DNA from 4 places in the Alkalihalobacterium sp. APHAB7 genome. Region 1 is predicted to be linked to each of the others. Evidence: riboswitches for the same ligand, from Rfam matches in the RefSeq annotation. Region 1 holds a riboswitch; each other region holds the start of a gene.
What was found. A riboswitch is a leader RNA that binds a small molecule or an ion and turns the genes downstream of it on or off. The one in region 1 is predicted to bind thiamine pyrophosphate.

Region 1 (4,099 bases):
ATTCGTAAACTAAAAAAGATCAAATTAACTTGCTGGTGGTGCACGTATTTTGGACGTTAATTAATGATGATATTTTATTAAAAAGGATGCTAGAAACATTTGGCATCCTTATTTATTTTATAGAAGGAAGGCACGAACATGAAGCTATCACTTCAAACGAAACTGACCTTACATTCGTTAACTATTCGTAAAGATAAAAAACATTATATAGTCGAAGAAGTGACATCAGGCGAGTTCTATGAGATGCCGCAAGTTTGTATTGATGCAATTGAACAGATTAATCAAGGGGTTTTACTAGAACAAATTGAAATCGAGCTCAAGCAAAGGTACCCGGAAGAAACGGTTGATCTGGTTGATTTTGCCGAACAACTTTTGGAATTACAGTTAATAAAAGAAGTAGACGGGGTAACGGTTGAAGTGAAGAAGAGCCGTCCAGTAGAGTCGGGGTTTACATGGATTCCCTCGAGTGTTGGACGTGTCTTTTTTAACCGTTTCTCGAATAAATTGTATGTTGGTTTACTCGCTGTTAACGTCTTATTTTTAATTGTTAACCCGCAATCCTTTCCTAGTTATAAGGACATCTTTTTATTTGAAACGGTCATGCCAAGTTTGTTGTTATGGATGGGTGTTTCTTTGGTGCTTGTTTTGATCCATGAATTTGGACATATTTTAGCGGTTCGCTCATATGATTTACCCGCAAAACTCGGGATCGGACACCGACTATTTTTTGTTGTATTTGAAACGGATTTAACACCTGCATGGAAGCTCGCACCGAAACAAAGAAATAGATTGTACTTTGGCGGATTATGCTTTGATCAGTTGATGCTTTTTATCGCCTTAAGTCTGCAGCTCTTTTTCGGTGTGAATCACGGTTTGATTGCGGGAATTTTAGGGCTTGTCGTACTTGATATCTTCATTCGCACGATCTATCAATGTTGTTTTTACATGAAAACGGATTTATATTATGTGTTTGAAAATTGCACAGGTTGTTACAATGTGATGGAAAATGGGAGAAAGCTGTTAAGTCAGTGGTTGCCGTGGATCAAAAGCCCACCGGCGACGGAAACGTTTGCTGGCGAAGAGAAAACGGTGAAGCTGTATTCTATTTTTTTTGTAACGGGGATCTTATTAACTTGCAGTTTATTTCTCTTTTATTTTATTCCGCAAACAATCTACGCTTTTACGAAAATACTTCCAGGCTTTCTCCAACCGATTAGCGATCCTGTCTTTTGGGATGCAGCCGTTTTTGTTGGACAATTCGTGTTGATCCTCGGGTTATTGCTGTATTCGTGGATTAAAAATCGTGCGGAGGATGCGGTATAGGAATCAGAAGCACTGTTATACGATTTAATCAAAATTATGCCGATATATTGTAAGTTGCGCCGATAAAACTAAAGTTACGCCGATTTATCGTGAATTGCGCCGATAAAAGCAAAGTTACGCCGATTTATCGTGAATTTTTGCGGGGATATATTAAAAGTTACACCGATACTCATAAAAATTCTATTAAATGATACAAACATTTGAATTGATTTATATTTGATCAAGTTATAAAATAGATTAGAAAGATTTACCAAGAGAATATGCTCTACTAGGGGAGCCTGTCGTTCAGGCTGAGAAAAAAGGAACAGACTTTTTGACCCTCAGGACCTGATCTGGATGATACCAGCGTAGGGAAGTAGTTGAGTTTGAACTATGACTAGGTCCATATTTTTGACCTGGTTTTTTTGCATGCAGTTCTAGACTTTTTACATAAAATGGAGGGATTGTTATGGAATTAAGCAAACAAACGGTATTAATAACAGGAGCAAGTCGTGGAGTAGGAGCTGCATTGGCTAAAGCTTTTGTAAATGAAGGCGCAAATGTCGTAGTGAACTATTTTCAAAGTAAAGAAAAGGCAGAGGACTTGGCCCAGACATTAGGTGAAAAAGCGATCGCTATTCAAGCCGATGTAAGAGATAAGGATCAGGTCAATACAATGGTAGCTCAAGCAAAAGAATATTTTAACACGCCGGTTACAACGATCGTAAACAATGCGTTAATCGATTTTCAATTCAATCCTGTAGCTCAGAAAAATGCGTTTGAACTTCAGTGGGAGAATTTTAATACCCAGTTTGAGGGAAGTGTGAAGGGCTCACTAAATACGGTGCAGGCGTGTTTAGCCGACATGAAGGAAATTGGGTTTGGTCGTATTGTGAATGTAGGGACCAACTTAGTACAAAACCCAGTGGTTGCCTACCATGAGTACACAACCGGGAAGGCTGCACTCCTCGGATTTACGCGCAATTTGGCAAAAGAACTAGGGCAATACGGGATTACAGTCAATATGATCTCCGGTGGGCTTTTAAAAGAAACGGATGCTAGCAGCGTCACAACGGAAGAAGTGTTTGGTATCATTCAAGCTACAACGCCATTACAAAAAGTAACGACACCTGAAGAATTTGCTGAAACCGCTTTGTTCTTTGCATCCCCGTGGGCACGAGCAGTAACAGGCCAGAACTTAGTCGTTGATGGTGGATTGGTGATGGACTGATTCACCATCTACAGTCAATTATATGGGGAAATGAACAACAATTAGTCATAATTAGTTAAGATTGATTACAACCAATATCATTAATAGGAAAGTATCGTTTTACTTTAGAAATAGACTTTGCTAATTCAGCAAAGTTTATTTTTGCTTTTGGACCGTAAGCCAAGCGAATGCTTGGCTCTTCACGCATAGCGTGAAGCTTTTGAAAAGAAAATCGGTCCAAAAGCAACAAAGTTTACGAAAACAGCCTTTAATAAAAAATAGCTCATATATTACTACTAGAATCGTTAGTTCAGCACTATTCGACAAAGTTACTCATTGAATGATTACTCATTCATGTTATAATCAATATTATCTAAATATTTTAAATAATTTCAATTATGTATACAGACTTACAGAATATTTTAATCACTTCTACTACATATTAAACTCACTAAAAAGATAGAAATAATTAAGATTAATACGAACTCTTACTGAAAATAATAAATGTGGAGCGGTATGGTCGTGTTATTTTTTGGTTTCTATACAGGACGTTTTTCATTCTGGGAGTTGACTTTGCGAGCAGAGGATTAATAAATCAACGAATGTAAGCGTATACACAAAAGGGAGGATCTATCATGGCTTTGCCAGCAAAACAAGAAACAGTTGTTGAAACACCCCTGCAGCAAGAGAGACCGGCACATAATGAGATGTTATTTTACGGAATGGGCTTTTTTGGAATTATTTTAATATGGACTATGGTTGGGACATTTTTAACATTCTATTATACCGATGTGGTTGGAATTTCGGCTGGTGTCGTTGGTACACTCATGTTAGTTGCGCGTCTGTTAGATGGTTTTACGGACGTTGGTATGGGCGCGCTAGTGGACCGAACGAAGTCTAAGTATGGAAAGGCTCGTCCGTGGATTTTATGGTTGGCGATTCCATTTGCGGTTTCGGGGGTTCTGTTATTCTCCGTACCAGAACTTAGTACGACTGGAAAAATCGTTTATGCGTATGTGACTTATTTTCTTCTCATTTTAATGTACACAGCAATTTCAATTCCTTATAAAACACTACTTGGATTAATGACACAAGATCAAAAAGGGCGTACGTTAGTCAATGTGTATACAGGTGTATTTACTTTGTTGGCTACGATCCTTGTCATGACATTAGCTCAACCGATCGCTAGTAGTATCGGTGGAAATTTAGGATGGACCGTTGTTGCATTCGGTATTGGTGTCATCATCATCGTAAACTGTTTACTCGCTTTCAGCAAAACAAAAGAACGAGTCGATATTGAAACGACCGCTCAGCCTAAAGAGAAAATCCCATTTAAAACTGAATTTAAAGCATTACTTAGTAATAAATATTGGGTCATCATAACTCTTTATTGTGTAATCGCTTATACATTAAATGCTCTTTTATCCGGTGCAGGTATCTTTTATGCTCAATATATTTTAGGTAGTGCAGGATACTTTTCTTTAATTGCTCTTACTTTATTTTTACCGACGATCGTTGGTTTCTTCTTTGTCGGTCGTTTGATTGCACGTTTTGGTAAACGAAATATTGCTATCTTTGTGACGTGTG
Region 2 (4,099 bases), on a different contig from region 1:
GGATATAAACTTTGGTCAGGATACATGTGACCAGCAAGGTTAGCATCAGCAGCTACTTGCCATCCACTTAAGTAGATTGCTTTTAGTCCAGCTTTTACTTGTTGAACCGCTTGACCACCAGTAAGTGCACCAAGTGCATTTACATAAGGCTCTTCATTTACAAGCTTCCATAATTTTTGTGAACCTAAACGTGCTAATGTATGATCAATTTGAACAGAACCGCGTAAACGAACTACTTCTTCAGCTGAATAAGGACGTTCGATACCAGCCCAACGTGGGTCATTATCCCACTGCTCTTGTAATTTCTTAGCTTCTTCTTGAATGTTTACTTTTGCCATAATCTCCATCTCCCTTTTCTTCATTAAATTTTAATTATGATTGAGTTATTATATCTAGTTGACCAATGCTATGTAAGTTTCTGTATAGATTAATTGGTTACTAGTTGATCAAAAATCGTAGATAATAATATTTCTCAATCAATTGACCCCAACTTCTTTACTTCTTTTCTGTATTACTACAGTTTGTTGTTTACACTTTTATAATATAACAGATAAATAGAAAACTCAACCACTTTTTTCACTTTTTTTGATCTTTTATAAATAGTCGTAATATTCAATCTTTTAAACAAATAGTTAAGAATTTAATTTTCCTTAACTTCTTCTATTTCCTTACAATACCATTAACTTCAGACTATTTTCATAAAGTAGCGGAAAAATATTACTCAATTACCGAAGCCCATTCCATAAAAAAATAAAATTCAACTAACTAACATTCCCTTCATACTGGGAATTCTATATTAACTGTTACAAAAAAAGCAAAACTCATTAATCTGTTATGAAACAGGTATTTTCATAACTCTTATTGTTTCAGTACTTTCTGATTTTTCGGTTGAGTTTCTACTGTAAGTGTGTTAATTTTGTACACAGAGTAGCAAATTAAATCTTAATATGAAATATCTACTAGGGGTGCTTTTTATTAGCTGAGACTGGCAAATGCCTAAACCCTTGTACCTGATCTAGATAATACTAGCGGAGGGAAGTGGATAGTCAGGACAGCGAATAAGGCAATGTTAAAACATTTAATTCGTACTGACTATTCAACCACTTCCCTCTCAATCGGAAGTGGTTTTTTTATGCTATTTAGGAGTAGTATCAGTTTTTCATTCTATTATTGAAAGGAGTGCGTATTTTGAACAAAACATCTATTGATCTACTACTTCACCAGATTGATGAACGAAAAGAGGAACTTGTTGATCTAGCCAAAACATTAATTCGCTATCAAACACCAAGCCCGCCTGCTCGAAATACTGCTGATGCACAAGGATTTATTGCTACATATTTAAATGACATAGGGTTTTCGATTGATAAGTGGGATGTATATGAAGGTGATCCTAATGTAGTTGGGGTTCTAACTGGAACAAAATCTACGGAATACAACAGCCTCCTTATTAATGGTCATATTGATGTCGCTTCTGTTGAAGAAGGAGAACAATGGGAGCAAGACCCTTTCACCCCTGTTGTAAAAGATAATATCTTGTACGGTCGTGGAGCTGCTGATATGAAAGGAGGTCTCGCCGGGTCTTTATTTGCTATTAAGCTACTAAAAGAAGCTGGAGTTACCCTTTCTGGCGACCTTACCTTCCAGTCGGTTATTGGTGAAGAGGTTGGTGAAGCAGGAACACTTGAGTGTTGTAAAAAAGGGTATGATGCTGATTTCGCTGTCGTAGTCGATACAAGTGACTGCCAAATCCAAGGGCAAGGTGGAGTCATTACCGGCTGGATTACAATACAAAGTGCACAAACATTTCATGATGCAAACCGTCGCAGTATGATCCATGCAGGTGGTGGTTTATTTGGAGCAAGTGCCATTGAAAAAATGACAAAAATTATTGAAGGATTAAAAGATCTTGAGCAACATTGGGCAGTTACAAAGTCATTCCCTGGATTTCCTGCTGGAATGACAACGATTAATCCAGCCGTTATTGAAGGTGGCCGTCATGCTGCTTTCATAGCTGATCGATGCGCCTTATGGATTACGGTACATTTTTATCCAAATGAAAATCATGAAGAGATTGCAAAAGAAATTGAAGAACATATTCTTAATGTTGCAAAAGCTGATCCATGGCTTAGAGAGAACCTCCCAACATTTCGTTGGGGCGGCTCATCTATGATTGAGGACCGTGGCGAAATCTTCCCTTCTCTCGCAATTGATGAGAAGCACGAAGGCCTTCAAACATTAGCTCATGTTCATCAATCAGTTCTTCATGAAAAGGCTACAATTGGGATGTCTCCTACAGTAACAGATGGAGGCTGGCTTGGAGAAGAAGGTATTCCTACCGTTATTTATGGACCTGGAAAACTCGAGCATGCTCATGCCGTAAATGAACAACTTTCAATTGACCAACTCGTTCAATTTACAAAAGTAATGACTCAATTCATTTACGAATGGTGTAATACGAGAAAGGTGGAAGGCTCCCGTTAATCGGCGACAAGCGCTGGAAGAACAGCAATTCGTGTCCTGCTTTTGGACACGATTGATGGACTGAAGCGACCTCGAGCCGACGGAGCCTGAAACTAGACACGAAAGGTGGAAGGCTCCTGTAATCGGCGACAAGCGCTGGAGGAACAGCAAATCGTGTCCTGCTTTTGGACACGATTGATGGTCTGAAGCGACCTCGAGCCGATGGAGCCTGAAACTAGACAACGAAAGGTGGAAGTGCCTGATTAGCGGCTTATAAAAACGAAAATAGATAAGGAGTGGTTAAAAATGAAATTTACAGATCGCTTATACGAAAAAGCAAATCCAATTTGGAGAAAGAGCCATGACCATCCGTTTGTTCAAGGAATTGGCCATGGTACGTTAGATATTAAAAAGTTTAAGTTTTTTATGCAACAAGACTACTTGTACCTCATTGATTATGCACGTTTATTTGCACTAGGCAGTCTTAAAGGAACTGACCTTAAAACGATGTCAACCTTTGCAAAATTACTAGACTCTACATTAAATGTAGAAATGGATTTACATCGACAATACGCAAGTCGTCTCGGAATAAGTGAGGCAGAACTTGAAGCAACAAAAGCCGCTCCAACTACTCTAGCTTATAGTGGATATATGCTAAATGTTTCCCAACGCGGTTCATTAGCAGACCTCGTTGCAGCTGTCCTGCCGTGCACTTGGAGTTATTATGAGATTGGAACGGAGTTAAGTAAAATTCCTGGAGCACTTGAAAATGAAACATACGGTGAATGGGTAAAGATGTACGCCTCTGAAGAGTTTGGAGAATTAGCGGATTGGCTTATCACTTTAATGAATGAACTAGCAGAAGGAAGAACAGAAGCTGAACTAACCGCTCTTGAAGAAATTTTTCTAAATACAAGTCGCTATGAGTATATGTTCTGGGATATGTCTTACAACTTACAGATGTGGCCGACAGATGATGAGCAATAATGTCTTAACGTTTGACGATGTTTCCTTTTCCTATAAAGGAAAAAAGAAAGAAAAGGTAACACCCATTCTTGACCATTTATCTTTTACCATCCAAAGTGGCGAATTTGTAAGCTTATTAGGACCGAGTGGATCTGGCAAGAGCACCATTTTCAGATTAATAACAGGGCTGGAACAACCGACAAAAGGCTCGATATCGCTGTATGGAGAAGAGGAAATGAAACGCTTAGGCAAGGTCGGTTACATGCCCCAACAAGATATGCTTCTTGACTGGCGAAATATCCTTGATAATGCGTTTCTACCACTTGAAATTAATGGATTTACTAAAAAAGACAGAAAAGAACAGGTTTTGCAGTTACTTGAAGAATTCGGGCTCAAAGGCCATGAATATGACTTTCCCAATCAGCTGTCTGGGGGAATGAGACAACGAGTCTCTTTTTTACGAGCCATGCTTGGCGGGGGAAACCTGTTACTTCTCGATGAACCTTTTAGTGCACTCGATGCAGTAACACGTCTATCCATGCAAGAGTGGCTTCTAGATCAATGGGGTAAACTTGAAAAAACAGTCGTTTTTATTACTCACGATGTAGACGAAGCGTTATTTTTATCGGATCGAGTATTTCTTTTCTCGCAATCGCCACTGTCGACTTTTAAA
Region 3 (4,099 bases), on a different contig from region 1:
ACAACCACTTCATGTCCACGTCTTTGACATTCAAAAGCAGTTGCAAGTCCGATAATACCCCCACCTAGTACAACAATCCGTTCTCCCATTTGCATCACTCTTTCTATTTCAAGATCAATGACTCGTAGGCGCTGCTTGCTGTTGCATAGCGTTTTTGCGGAATTCGACCAGCTAAATAGGACATTCGACCAGCTTCAATAGCATATCGCATTGCAGTCGCCATCTTAACTGGATCCTTTGCTTTTGCAACAGGTGTATTCATTAATACACCGTCAACACCAAGTTCCATCGCTTGAACAATATCTTTCGCAGAGCCTAGCCCAGCATCTACAATAATCGGTACATTAGCCTCTTCAACGATTAACGATATATTATAAGGGTTTAAAATTCCTAGCCCTGTTCCAATTGGTGCACCACCAGGCATAACAGCCGCAGCACCCGCTTCCTCTAATCTTTTACATAATACAGGATCATCTGAAGTATAAGGAAGGACAACAAATCCTTCGTTGGCAAGAACTTCTGTTGCCTTTAAAGTTTCAATTGGATCAGGTAGTAATGTTTTCTCATTGACACTGATCTCAATCTTAATCCAGTCACTTAGACCACTTGCTTTTGCTAAACGCGCAATACGTATCGCCTCTTCAGCTGTTTTCGCTCCTGATGTATTAGGCAAGTACGTAAATGTTTGTCCTTCTAAATGTTGTAATATTGCATCTTCATCAGGTGCTTCTAAATTAACTCGCCTAATCGCAAACGTCAGTACTTCTGAACCGGATGCTTTAATCGCCTCATTTTGTACAAAAGGATTAGGATAACGTCCTGTTCCAATAAAAAATCGAGAAGATAACTCTTTTCCACCGATGATTAATTTGTCTTTGCTGTTGTTCATATGATCATCCTCCTCCAACAAAATGGACTAACTCAATTTTCATTCCTGACTCAACGACGGTAGTCTCCCAGTTACTTCGATCAATGATTTCTCCATTCACTTCAGTAACAACTAAATTTTGTTCAAGCCCATAATGTTTAACAATTTCTGCTAGTGTACTTACTTCTAATTCTACCGTTTCACCATTCACATAAAGTTCCATTATGATTTCACCTTTTGGTTAATTTTTTCAATAAACTGTTGACATACAGATGAAACATCTTCTGCCCCTACAATTTCACTAATCGCACAAATACGTGCAGCCCCTGCCTCTATCACTTGATCGACGTTATGAAGCTTAATTCCACCAATAGCTACAAAAGGTATCGTAATTTCCTTTACTACTTGACGAATATAGTCCGTCGTAACGGGGTCCACTACATCTACTTTACTGTTTGTATGAAAAATCGGTCCTACCCCAATATAATCAGCACCCGCTCGTTCAGCTTCCCGAGCCTCTTCAATCGCATGGGTAGAAAGGCCAATAATCTTGTTCTCTCCAACGATTTTTCTTGCCTCTTCTATCGGTAAATCATCTTGCCCAATATGAATTCCATCGGCATCCACAGCGAGCGCTACATCAATATGATCGTTTACAATAAATGTTACCCCATATTTTTGGGTTAACTCTCGTAATTGCTTTGCTTTTTCAAAAACAACCTTTTTTGAATTTGTTTTATCGCGTAATTGTATAATGTCTGATCCACCTATAATAGCTTGTTCCATTACCGTTACTAAATCCCGATCCGGGTGAAATTCTTCACCAGTAATCGTATAAAGTTTAAAATCTTTCATTTCTTGATGTCTCCTTTCACTGTTTAAAGTATTATGTCTTTGTAAATTAACAGATCTACTTTGCTTAAGACAAAGCAAAATTATCAATACCGCAGAAACGCTTTTAAAACACACTAAAAATAAAACCGCAATCCAACGACGGATTACGGTTAGATATTGATGTCTAATCAATTCTTCGACTTTCCTACGCTGGGATTACCAGATCAGGTTCGAGGGTAAAAGAATGTCCTTTTTCTCAGCCTGGTTACAGGCACCCCTAGTCACACTATTAAATTTTCTCTTTTTCATTATGACATATTTTTTATAGATTACAACTGAAAAGAACAAGGTCATTTACTCGATTAGAGAATGAATGGTTTTATTAGATAGATCAATTAACCACTCAAATTGGTTCCCGTATAACATCAAGCTTCCATCTGGAGACAAATTAATCGGAGCTTGTAGACCCACATCCACAATCTTCTCCTCAGTACCTGTTTCAACGTTAAATTGAGTTAATTCAAATGGTTCGTCGTAATCCAAAAAATCGCCACTATACATCGGTTTTAAATAATAAAAGGAGTGCTTATTATCATCATATTGATGGAACGGTATCCACCACTGCTCTGAATACGTATTTAACGTTGGTATCTCAAGTTGTGCTACCAAATTTTTATCGTGATAAAAATGATAAATGGATTGCTCAGCATCCAATGAATCGACTGAGATTGTGACAAGAACATTTTCACCGAATGTAAAAAATGCGATGACTTCCTCTAAAATTTCTTCTGTCGTTTTTGTCACCAGATTGTGTTTATAGATTGGAGCAAAAAAGCTTGGAGCAAACGAAGACCATTCTAGAAAGGCAACTTCATCTTTAGTTAGCCACTGAAAATACGTTTTATCAAGGTTAAGCTGGGCTAATCTTCCTTCGCTAAGATTTAATTGGTACACATCAAATTCCCAGTCGGGAAGAAATGAAATGATTATGAGTTCATCAGAATTGTAAGGACTCCAAAAGAGAGAATATTCTTCACCAATGTCACTTAATTTGTAAACCATCTGTCCTTCTGCATTAATAAAGTAAAGCGGAGAGCTTAAATCGTAAGTCGAAGTCTGAATGGCAAAATATGAGTGGTCATAGTTTGCTTCTACGGAGAAAATGGGTTCTTCTATCTGAAAAAAATCACTAATTTCACCTGTTTTCAGATTCATTTTGTTTATGTAAGAAATTGCGTTTTCGTCTTTTAATAAAAGAATCGTATCACTATCATACCATTCACTGATTTCAACAAAGCTGTATGGATTTACTTGAAGTGGTATTTTTAATTGTGTTACCGATAACAAATCTAATTTCTTTTCAATTAAATTGAGATTTTTTTGAGGGTGGTCTAAAACGACTTCATCTTTCGTAGTACATCCAACACTAAGTATCATAAGGAAGGTTATTACGAAAAACAGAGATTTACTTTTCATTTGAACCTCCGTTTAAAACTTCATATTTCTTGTTATTACCGACTAAGAGCAATCTACATTATTACATGTTTCATAAAGATGCTCAATAAAATAAGCATCTGTCCATAATTTTGACATAAAAAGGGTGCGAATGCACCCTTTACCTATTTTAATTATATAAAAACTTAGCTCCAGCTATTCCTGGGTTAGTCATTTCTTTTGGATCTAAAATTTCATTTAGTTCTTCTTCAGAAAGAATTCCTCGCTCGATACAAATTTCACGCACAGGGCGATCCGTCTGAATGGCTTCTTTAGCAATTCTACTTGCTGATTCATACCCTACATGCGGATTGATTGCTGTAATAATTCCTACACTTCTCTCCACCATATCTCTACACTTTTCAATATTAGCCGTTATTCCTTCGATTGTATATTGCCTAAACACTTTAATTCCATTTTGCAAGATGGATAGCGATTGTAACAAATTAAAAACTAGAACGGGTTCCATCACGTTCAATTCTAACTGTCCCGCTTCAGAAGCAAGACTTATCGTATGATCATTTCCAATGACTTGAAAAGAAATTTGATTAATCACTTCACACATAACCGGATTTACTTTCCCTGGCATTATAGATGAACCAGGTTGTCTTGCTGGTAAGTTAATTTCGTTTAAGCCTGTTCTTGGCCCAGAACTCATCAAACGTAAGTCATTTGCCATTTTCGATAAATTTATCGCTAGTATTTTTAAGGCGCTTGATAATTCGGTATAGGCATCCGTATTTTGAGTAGCATCAACTAAATCGTCTGCAGTTTCAAATGGTAACTGTGTAATGTCGGCTAAGTACTTGGCCACTTTTTGTATATATTCAGGTAATGCATTTAAACCTGTTCCGACTGCAGTCGCTCCCATATTTATTTGATATAATTCACTTAATGATCCGT
Region 4 (4,099 bases), on a different contig from region 1:
CATTTATTATTATAAACGCCATTGTTGTAGGGATCGAAACATATCCTAATGTTTACCAAACGTATACAAGTTGGTTTTACTATGCTGACATTACATTATTATGGATTTTTACAATTGAGATTGCCCTAAGAATGATTGCTGCCCGTCCAACCTACACCTTCTTTAAAAGCAGCTGGAACTGGTTTGATTTTCTTATTGTTGCGGCAGGACATATTTTTGTAGGTGCACACTTTGTCACTGTTTTACGTATTCTGCGTGTTCTTCGGGTCCTACGAGCGATTTCCGTTATTCCTTCATTACGGAAATTAGTTGATGCGCTCTTATTAACGATCCCCGCACTAGGGAATATTATGATTTTAATGAGCATTATCTTTTATATATTTGCGGTTACAGGAACGATGTTATTTGCCGATGTCGCACCTGAATATTTCGGTAATTTACAATTATCGTTATTAACCCTATTCCAGGTAGTTACTCTAGAGTCGTGGGCTAGCGGGGTTATGCGCCCCATATTTGCAGAAGTAGCTTGGTCGTGGATCTATTTTGTCCTCTTTATACTTGTCGGTACCTTTATTGTATTTAACTTATTTATTGGTGTTATCGTAAGTAATGTAGAAAAAACAAATAAAGAAGATGACGATAATGATGAGGCCGAAATGAAAAATGAGGTGCGAGAACTTCGCAAAGAAATTGTGGAACTTAAAAATATGATGATTAAGATGAACAAAAGCTGAGGAAATCCCCTCAGCTTTTTACTTATTTTATTCCCATTTTATTTGGCCCAGCTTCGCCTTCCACCCAGTCAAACTCAATCTCAAACGAATGCTAGGTTATTCAATTGACTCGTCCGCCGCTCCAAAAAACTCATCATATAGGGCACGAACTGCTTTCTCTTCATCTTCTTGGCGAATACCAAACACTAAACTGACTTCCGAGGAACCTTGGTTAATCATTTCAATGTTTACATCAGCATTGGCAAGTGCCGTAGTTGCACGTGCTGAAAGGCCGATCGTATTGTGCATTCCTTCGCCAACCATCATAATCATGGAAAAATCGCGCTCTACATACACATCATCTACATCTAACTCTTCTCGAATACGAGTAATGATGCGATCTTCTTTCTCTCCATCTAACTGACACTGTTTTAAAATAACAGACGTGTCATCAATTCCAGATGGGATATGTTCATATGAAATGCCTTCTTCTTCAATAATTTGAAGTAATTTACGTCCAAAACCGATCTCGCGGTGCATTAAGTACTTCCGCACATATAGCGTACAAAATTCTGAGTCACTCGCAATTCCGATCACTGGATTTAAAACGCACGCACGTTCAGCCATAATCATCGTTCCACGAGCTTCTGGATTATTTGTGTTTTTTATACATACAGGAATGGACTGACGAAATGCAGGCATAAGCGCTTCATCATGAAATACCGAAAAACCAGCATACGATAACTCACGCATTTCACGATATGTCATTTTCTTAATGTTCACAGGATTTTCAACGATCTTTGGATTGGCAGCAAATACCGAATCAACATCTGTGAAATTCTCATATAAATCTGCCTTCACTCCTGCAGCTAAAATAGATCCTGTGATATCCGATCCACCTCGAGGGAAAGTAACTAAAGTTCCTTCTTTAGAGTAGCCAAAGAACCCTGGAAAAACAATCACACCTGGACGTTCCCTTAGTTGGAACAAATGATCGTAGCTTTCCGGAAGAACTTGAGCGTTCCCAGGTTCATCACTCACTAATAACCCGGCCTCTTTTGGATTTACATATTGCGCTTCAATTCCGGTACTTTGAAAGTAAGCTGCGATTAACTTTGCATTGTTGTCTTCACCGCTCGCTTTCATTTGATCCATGAATTTCCCTTCATGTGAAGTATCAAAAGCTACTCGGGCTTGTAAATCCTCTTTAATCGTTTCTATAATATCTGCTGACAAATTGAGATCTAATGCAATCTCTTCATAACGGCCTACGACGGCACGTAGAGCATTCTCAACGTCGCCCTTTTCTAACACGGCATCAGCTAACTGTATAAGTAAATCCGTAACCTTTGTATCTGTTAATTCCCTCTTACCGGGCGCTGAAACGACTACAAATTTTCTTTCTTCGTTCTCGGCAATGATTGAAGCCACTTTACGAATTTGCTCTGCGTTCGCCACTGATGTTCCACCGAATTTCGCTACTCTCATCTCGTTTCTCCAACTCCTATAAAGTTTTTTTCTGTTCCCTTAATATTTCAATAATTCATAATTTATCATAGCCCTTACCTGTTTGCAAAGTTGAATAAATTGGATATCGTAGGCTATGTAAGGATATATCACCAACTGGTTTATTCAACCTTCCCATTCTCCCCATTCACGCTAATCGATAGAAAACCCTCCCATATGGTTGGATTTTCATGTGACAGTAACACTTTACAGGAATAAAGAGCTAAAATTAACAAACAATATTCGACATTTCCTGGCAAAACTCCTGCTCACCAGAACGATATTCATAAATTATTCTTAACAACAAGAAAAGGAAAATAGATCCAATTAACTGTTTTCTTTTCCAAAACTTTGTGTTAATTTAATAGTACAACTGAAGAAAACGGGAGCTCCATAGCAAGGGGCTGAGAGGACAACTGATACTGTTGTCGACCGTGAACCTGATCTAGGTAATGCTAGCGGAGGGATTTGAAGAATATTTATGTCCATTCGACCGCTTTCTAGCGGTCTTTTTATTTTTATAGTGTGCGCATATTATTAAAGTCGTTGACATTTATAACAGTCAAATGATTTTTAATTGTTGCTGCTATAAAAAGGATGAAATTTCTTATATTGTGACCCCCCTCCTCCATGATCGGTTCTATCATCAAGAACTTAAATCAAACTTAGGAGGATTTTTTTATGTCAATTCTTAACCCATTTCCAAACAGTAAGAAAGTTTATGAGAAAAGTAGTACAAACGATTTTATTGCTGTTCCTTTCCGTGAAATTGAACTAAGCCCAACCTCATTTGATGGAGAAGAAATTCCTAATGAACCGTTTAGGGTATACGATACGACTGGGCCTTACACAGACACTAACTACCAATCAGATGTAAGAAAAGGTTTGCCTGGTTTACGCAAACAATGGATATTAGATCGTGGTGACGTTGAATATTATGAGGGTCGTGATATAAAACCCGAGGATAATGGTTTTATTGATATTGAAAGAACGAAAGCTGTGGAAGTCTTTGATACAACAAGCAGGAAACCATTACGAGCGAAGCAAGGGAAGAATGTAACCCAACTCCACTATGCTAAAAAAGGAATGATCACACCTGAAATGGAGTTTATTGCGATCCGAGAAGGTTTAGATCCTGAATTTGTTCGATCTGAAGTAGCGAGTGGAAGGGCGATTATTCCATCGAATATTAATCACCCCGAGAGTGAACCCATGATTATCGGACGCAACTTCCACGTAAAAATTAATGCGAATATTGGGAACTCTGCAGTCAGCTCCTCAATAGAAGAAGAGGTTGAAAAAATGACGTGGGCGATCCGCTGGGGTGCCGATACAATCATGGATTTATCTACAGGCAAACATATACATACTACAAGAGAATGGATTATTCGAAACAGTCCAGTTCCAGTAGGTACAGTCCCTATCTACCAAGCCCTTGAAAAAGTAAATGGAGTCGCTGAGGACTTAACATGGGAAGTCTATCGAGATACATTAATTGAACAAGCGGAACAAGGTGTAGATTATTTTACAATCCACGCGGGAGTGTTACTACGTTATGTCCCGCTTACAGCTAATCGTTTAACCGGTATTGTTTCTAGAGGTGGTTCCATTATGGCCGCTTGGTGTCTGGCACATCACCAGGAAAACTTCCTCTACACTCATTTTGCTGAGATTTGTGAAATAATGAAAGCATACGATATCGCCTTCTCATTAGGAGATGGTTTACGTCCAGGTTCGATTGCTGATGCGAATGATGAGTCCCAATTTGCTGAGCTTGAAACATTAGGCGAATTAACGAAAATTGCTTGGGAACATGATGTTCAAGTAATGGTCGAAGGTCCTGGACACGTGCCCATGCACAAGATAAAAGAAAATATGGA

Region 2: linked by a shared signal. The riboswitch ahead of ACNSTQ_RS06910 (acetylornithine deacetylase) and the one ahead of ACNSTQ_RS17650 (3-oxoacyl-ACP reductase) in region 1 are both predicted to bind thiamine pyrophosphate.
Region 3: linked by a shared signal. The riboswitch ahead of thiE (thiamine phosphate synthase) and the one ahead of ACNSTQ_RS17650 (3-oxoacyl-ACP reductase) in region 1 are both predicted to bind thiamine pyrophosphate.
Region 4: linked by a shared signal. The riboswitch ahead of thiC (phosphomethylpyrimidine synthase ThiC) and the one ahead of ACNSTQ_RS17650 (3-oxoacyl-ACP reductase) in region 1 are both predicted to bind thiamine pyrophosphate.

The regions. Positions count from the first base shown of each region.
Region 1 is NZ_JBLWFS010000022.1:40,125-44,223, forward strand. It holds gene ACNSTQ_RS17645 (peptidase) at 139-1,323, shown strand; TPP riboswitch at 1,584-1,694, shown strand; gene ACNSTQ_RS17650 (3-oxoacyl-ACP reductase) at 1,772-2,533, shown strand; gene ACNSTQ_RS17655 (MFS transporter) at 3,148-4,099, shown strand, end outside.
Region 2 is NZ_JBLWFS010000004.1:288,845-292,943, reverse strand. It holds gene aceA (isocitrate lyase) at 1-338, opposite strand, end outside; TPP riboswitch at 952-1,054, shown strand; gene ACNSTQ_RS06910 (acetylornithine deacetylase) at 1,189-2,481, shown strand; gene tenA (thiaminase II) at 2,767-3,447, shown strand; gene ACNSTQ_RS06900 (ABC transporter ATP-binding protein) at 3,437-4,099, shown strand, end outside.
Region 3 is NZ_JBLWFS010000002.1:6,612-10,710, forward strand. It holds gene thiO (glycine oxidase ThiO) at 1-89, opposite strand, end outside; gene ACNSTQ_RS02350 (thiazole synthase) at 104-889, opposite strand; gene thiS (sulfur carrier protein ThiS) at 894-1,091, opposite strand; gene thiE (thiamine phosphate synthase) at 1,091-1,723, opposite strand; TPP riboswitch at 1,888-1,991, opposite strand; gene ACNSTQ_RS02365 (hypothetical protein) at 2,057-3,178, opposite strand; gene aspA (aspartate ammonia-lyase) at 3,327-4,099, opposite strand, start outside.
Region 4 is NZ_JBLWFS010000007.1:132,547-136,645, reverse strand. It holds gene ACNSTQ_RS09645 (ion transporter) at 1-734, shown strand, start outside; gene ACNSTQ_RS09640 (aspartate kinase) at 831-2,201, opposite strand; TPP riboswitch at 2,592-2,703, shown strand; gene thiC (phosphomethylpyrimidine synthase ThiC) at 2,901-4,099, shown strand, end outside.